2 regions of the Parabacteroides timonensis genome follow, and region 2 is predicted to be linked to the other one. Evidence: riboswitches for the same ligand, from Rfam matches in the RefSeq annotation. Region 2 holds a riboswitch; the other holds the start of a gene.

Region 1 (3,366 bases), on a different contig from region 2:
AATGCGGTGAATGTATCCAACTACACCCATTATACCAGTAAAGGACGGTTCAGCGAAAATATAAATGCAGACGTAAATGCCGGTAAATTTTCATCTTATACTTCATACCAGCGCAGGGAAGCGGATAACTGGCAAGTGAATGATCTCGACGAAAACGGCTATAAAACAGGCCGCCCGATGTCTACCGGATTCCTCTCCGACAATATCAGCCAACGTTTTGCTTACAATGCAACCGACCGCTTATCTTTCTACGTACGTGGTAATTACTATGACTATAACACCCGCCGACCGGAAACAGCCACTTACTTTAAGAAAGGAAAGAAGAAAGATGAAAACGGCAACCCGATCTATGAAGAGACACAGGCTTATACCTATAACATGGCGCATGAAACCTACACCTATGGTGCCGGTGCCAAATATATGATCAACAAATCCGCTTACATCGATGCTGACTTCTTTGCCGACAATTACACCTCAAAATATGACTATTTCCTCAAAACCGGAGATTTCGAACGCGGCGATAAAGAAACCCGTAAAGAAACGACTTATTACGATGCAACCGTAAAAGGTATTTTCAAACCTAATACGTGGAATAAAGTATCCACAGGTATCGAGTATATCAATGAAAACTTCAGAAGCCAATCGGATAACATCAGCTTCAAGAGCATGTATACGATTGCACTTTTTGCACAGGATGAAATTACGATACTAAGAAACCTACAGGCCGTATTAGGCGTGCGCTATCTCTACAATGAGAATTTTAAAAACTATGCCACTCCAAATGTTGCCCTTATGTACAAACTCAAAGGATTTAATTTCCGGGCATCGTACGCAACAGGCTTCCGTTCGCCCACATTGTCCCAACTATACGCAACGGACGAATCGAAAACTTCAAGCCGTTATACGATTGGAAACCCCGACCTGAAACCGGAAAAGAGTAATTTCTTTTCACTGAACGGCGAATATACATGCTCACGTTTTTCAATATCGGCCACCGGATTCTACAACGATATTAAAGACATGATCGATTACCGCGTATTAAGCGATGAAGAGATTCACCAGATGGGACTGGATGAGCTTCATGAGAAATTCTCTACCATCCGTCAGCGCGACAATGTGAACCGGGCTAAAATCAAAGGGATCAGTGTAAACGCAAATATTTATGCAGGAGCCGGATTCACCGTAGGCGGAGGTTACATCTACACAGACAGCGAAGCTAAGACACTGGAACACGACAGCAAAACCGGAACTGATATTGTCGTAATTACTCCTGTCGATAAGAGCGTAAAGAATGCAGCCAATGTACATGCACGTTGGGATCATGACTGGAACAACTACCACCTGAATGTAAACCTGAGCGGACATATCCAGGGCGAACGCTATTCCAGCACATACGGCTACGCCCCGAAATACCAGCAATGGGATTTGAACACCCGCCACTCATTCAACCTAGACGCATTTATCCTGGAACCGGGAATCGGTATCGAAAACTTATTTAACAACCGCGACGACCGCCCCTGGAACAGTAATTTCTCCACGATAAACCCCGGACGGGCCGTTTACATTAGTCTGGCTGTGAAATTCAAAAAGTAAAACAGATAGAAATCAAAGACATAGATACTACATTTTTTTAGTAAAAGAATCATATAATAAAATAATGTAGTATCTTTGCACCCACGATTTAGTAATCAGTTTGTTTCGCAGACTGATTCAAGGGAATCCGGTGTAAATCCGGAGCTGTACCTGCAGCTGTAAATCCTCATTATGTTGGTTAGAAGTTCTAATGCCACTGTTTCAATAGTCGAAATGGGAAGGTTTCTAACCAGAGGAAAGCCAGAATACCTGCTAAATTTATTTTATAATAAACACCAAGCTTCCAGGTTCAGAAGTCTGTGTCCATTCGATTATACGTTTACCTACGTAAAAGCCCTTGCGACATTCCTTTTAAGAAGAGAAACTTGATGTTTTATTTATCAAACTAAATAAAACAGAATATGAAGTATCTGCTATTGGCTTTCATTCTACTATGTAGCATGCAATATGCCTATGCGCAAAGTATCCTGAGCAAAGACGGGAAAGAACTGACGGTACAATTAGATGAAGTAGTAATAACCGGAACCGGTACCGAACATTATCTGAAAGACGCTCCCGTACAGACAGAAGTCATTACCAGCAAAGCGCTGGAACAATATCAGGCTCGTAGCATGGAGGACCTTTTGGGAGGACTTTGCCCTTCATTAACCTTTCATGAAGGCGACATGGGCGGACATCTGCAAATGAATGGCCTGGATAATGACTATATCCTGATTCTAATAAACGGCAAACGTATGAACGGGGATGTGGGTGGACAAAGCGATCTCAACCGAATTAATATAGCCGATATCGAGAGAGTCGAAATCGTAAAAGGAGCCTCCTCTTCTTTATATGGTAGCGACGCTATCGCCGGTGTTATTAATATCATCACCAAAAGGAACAGGGAAAAAATCAACGTCACTAATACGACCCGCGTGGGAGAATATGGTGATATACGCCAAAGCAACACGGTCGGCATTCAAATAGGAAAACTGAACTCTACAACTTCTTTCAATTACAAACATACGGATGGTTGGAGAAACACGGATATGGAATGGGACCAGCACCAGTTGAAACCCGGCTCTGTCAGCAAAACTATCAACCGATCGGACAATTATACGATCAACGAATTTCTCTCCTATAAAGTAAATGATAAACTGGAACTGACCGCCGAAGGTTCGCATTACGAACGTTGGTTATATCGTACATTCGGAGCTTATAAGTATTATCCGTATAATTACTATTATCGCAATTATACATTGGCAGGTGGCGCAAAGTGGAAACTAGAAGGCAGGAATTATCTTACTTTCGATATCGATTATGGCAGGTTCGGATATTTTTACGATTACACCCATGATGCCTATACCGATTACTTTATAGATAATAAACGTGTCACCTTTTTTGCCGGTCAACGTCTCAAACAAAAGATACAGAAACAACTGACAGGACAAGCTAAAGGCGTTTTCTATTTCGGAGATTCACATACGCTTAACACTGGTTTGGAGTATTTGTGGGAGAATCTCGAATCGCCTCATCACATGGACAATCGTACTTCAGCATCCGTTTACACCTTATCGGCTTATGCACAGGATGAATGGACACTGGCGGACCGGTTTATCGTCACTGCCGGACTACGCGGTGTATATCATAAAGAATTCGCAGCAAGAGTGACTCCCAAAGTATCCGCCCTTTATAAATTGAACAATTTCAACCTGCGCGGTACATGGTCGCTCGGATTCAAAGCTCCAACCACTCAGGAACTTTATTACGATTATATCGGCACCATGATGGGAA
Region 2 (3,366 bases):
GGGATTGCACGTATAGAAAAGCAACACGAATCCGGACGGATGACTGCCTGCGAACGTATCGATATGTTGCTGGACAAAGGTACATTTAACGAATTGGATAAGTTTGTTGTCCATCGCTGTACGAACTTCGGTATGGATAAGAATAAGATCCCGGGAGATGGTATCGTGTCCGGCTATGGAAAGATAGACGGGCGGCAGGTATTTGTCTATGCCTACGACTTTACGGCTTACGGAGGAACGTTGAGTGCCACGAATGCCGCTAAGATCGTAAAGGTTCAACAACTGGCTTTGAAAAGCGGAGCCCCGGTTATTGCCCTGAACGACTCGGGTGGTGCCCGTATCCAGGAAGGGGTAAGTAGCCTGGCGGGCTATGCTTCCATCTTTTACCAGAACACGATGGCTTCGGGTGTTGTTCCGCAGATATCGGCGATTCTGGGGCCTTGTGCGGGCGGTGCCTGCTATTCTCCTGCATTGACCGATTTTATCTTTATGGTGAAGGAGAAGAGCCATATGTTCATAACCGGTCCGGATGTGGTGAAAGCCGTTACACATGAAGAGGTCGGCAAGGAAGAACTGGGAGGTGCTTATACACATAGCAGCAAGAGTGGTGTGACTCATTTTATGTGCGACACGGAAGAAGAAACGTTGATGAGCATTCGTGAGTTGCTGAGTTTCCTGCCTTCAAATAATATGGAAGATGCGCCGGTGATCTCCTGTACGGATGATATTCGCCGTGAAGAAGAAGCTTTGCAGCAGGTTATTCCCGATGATCCGAATATACCTTATGATATCAAGGACATTATAGAACCGGTGGTCGATAATCATTATTTCTTTGAGGTAATGCCTCATTTTGCTAAAAATGTCGTAGTCGGTTTTGCCCGTTTGGGAGGACGTTCAGTCGGTATAGTAGCCAATCAACCAGCTTTTCTGGCAGGGGTACTGGATATCGACGCATCAGACAAGGCAGCACGTTTTATCCGTTTTTGTGATTGTTTCAATATACCGTTGATCACTTTTGAAGATGTACCCGGATTTTTACCCGGTTGCCAGCAGGAGCATGATGGTATTATCCGGCACGGAGCCAAGATCGTTTATGCTTATTCCGAAGCAACGGTGCCTAAAATCACGCTGATTACCCGTAAGGCTTATGGAGGAGCTTATATCGTGATGTCGAGCAAGCCGACCGGAGCCGATATAAATCTGGCTTATCCGATGGCTGAAATTGCCGTGATGGGAGCCGAAGGGGCTGTCAATATCCTGTACAGGAAAGCGACAGGAGAGGAAAAAGTGCAGGCAATGGCAGAATATGCAGAAAACTTTTCAAATCCGTACCGGGCAGCCGAGCAGGGCTTTATCGATGAGATCATTATGCCCCGGCAGACTCGTTACAAACTCATACAGGCATTGGAAATGGCTAAAAATAAAAGCCAGAGTAACCCGCCGAAAAAACATGGCAATATGCCGTTGTAAAAGAAATTGTTGTTAGAAGTATGAATAGCGAATCTCCTTTTGCCGTGAGGCAGAGGGGGATTTTTTTTGAAATAAAAATATATTGTGATAGTTATTTGTGTTTTATTTTGTAGTTTTGCAGCGAATTGGTTTCGCACTGCCTGTTCGGGTGTGCGAATTAAAAGGGAATCGGGTGTAAATCCCGGACAGTCCCGCTGCTGTGAAGCTCCGTTCAACATTCTGAAAACAACTTATGCCACTGACGATAGTCGGGAAGGCTTCAGGATGGGAGTCAGTCAGAAGACCTGCCGTTCATTAAAGACTTTTTTCCTCGTGGGTTAGGAAGATCGTTCGAAAAAGATATTAATTGTCTAAAATGTGAATTTTATGGAGAAGCTTTGTACGCGTTGTGGCGTGAAGTTTGCCAGCAGTAACGGCGTTTTGCCGGGTAATCAGCATGTATTTACCGGTTTGGACCAGTATCAACGGGTCTTTATCAGAGTTTATTACAAAGATTGCCTGTGTCCTTCCTGTACCTTGTATATAAAGGACAACTTTTATGCATTTGATATTTCTTCCGCTTATTTGAAAAACAAATAATTATGGAGTGGATAAGTGATTTGTTGTGGGGCGAAGGAATAGGGCATTCCATCCTCTTATTATCGCTGGTGATTGCTGTCGGTATCCAGTTGGGAAAGATCAAGGTATTTGGTATCTCTCTGGGAATAACGCTGGTTCTGTTTGTCGGTATTTTACTGGGGCATTTCGGATTTACCATCAATCCCTCTGTTATCCACTTCTTTAAGGAGTTCGGATTGATCCTGTTTGTCTATTCGGTAGGGATGCAGGTAGGACCGGGGTTCTTTTCTTCTTTTAAGAAAGGGGGGATGACCTTGAACGGATTGGCTTGCGGAATTGTCTTTCTCGGCGTTATAACAGCATTAGCTATTCATTTTATAACAGATATTCCTATACCGACGATGGTTGGTATTTTGTCGGGAGCTGTAACGAATACTCCCGGTTTGGGAGCTGCACAGCAGGCATTTACGGATATGACGGGTACATCGGATGAAACGATTGCGTTGGGATATGCCGTTGCTTATCCGTTGGGAGTCGTTGGTATCATCCTTTCCATGTTGTTTGTCCGGTATATTTTTCATATTAGTTTTGAAAAAGAGACAGAACAACTGGAAGCGGAAAATGATGTGCATAACAGTGAAGCTACTCCTATATCGCTCGTTGTGAAAAATCCGGCTCTTTTTGGCCGTAAAGTGATGGAACTTGGCGCCTTTCTTGAACACCGGCAATATGTTATATCCCGTATCTGGCGAAAGAAGAGTAGTAAGGTGGAGATAGTCACCGGCAATACCATTCTGGAAGAGGATGATAAGATATTTGTGATTACGACTGAACATGATGCGGAGACAATAAAAACATTTGTCGGCCAGGAAATAGAAATGGATCGTAAGCAGTGGATTCCTGCAGAAAGTGAATTTGTGAGCCGTCGTATCCTGGTTACCAAACCGGAACTGACAGGTTCCCGTCTGGGGGATTTACAGTTGCGGCGTTTGCACGGTATCAATGTGACGCGTGTGAATCGTGCCGGACTTGAACTGGTGGCTACCCAGGGATTGCAATTGCAGGTGGGTGACCGTGTAACGGTGGTTGGTAGTGAACTGGCCGTCGACAAGGTGAGTATGATATTGGGTAACTCGATGAAGCGCCTGAATGAGCCTAACCTGATCCCTATCTTTATAGGTATTGCTTTAGGTATTATTCTGGGTAGTATCCCATTCACTATTCCGGGTATTCCACAACCGATCAAACTCGGTCTGGCAGGTGGCCCGTTGGTTGTTTCTATCTTGCTGAGCCGGTTCGGATACCGTTATAAATTGGTTACTTATACCACTCAGAGTG

The links. Region 2 has a riboswitch for cobalamin ahead of BQ7394_RS01355 (hypothetical protein). Riboswitches for the same ligand answer to the same signal wherever they lie in the genome.
Region 1: linked by a shared signal. The riboswitch ahead of BQ7394_RS24460 (TonB-dependent receptor plug domain-containing protein) and the one ahead of BQ7394_RS01355 (hypothetical protein) in region 2 are both predicted to bind cobalamin.

What each region holds. Positions count from the first base shown of each region.
Region 1 covers NZ_LT669941.1:4,276,957-4,280,322, reverse strand. Annotated here, with positions in the region: gene BQ7394_RS24465 (TonB-dependent receptor) at 1-1,593, shown strand, start outside; cobalamin riboswitch at 1,666-1,864, shown strand; gene BQ7394_RS24460 (TonB-dependent receptor plug domain-containing protein) at 1,995-3,366, shown strand, end outside.
Region 2 covers NZ_LT669940.1:131,128-134,493, forward strand. Annotated here, with positions in the region: gene BQ7394_RS01350 (acyl-CoA carboxylase subunit beta) at 1-1,470, shown strand, start outside; cobalamin riboswitch at 1,579-1,776, shown strand; gene BQ7394_RS01355 (hypothetical protein) at 1,837-2,049, shown strand; gene BQ7394_RS01360 (putative transporter) at 2,052-3,366, shown strand, end outside.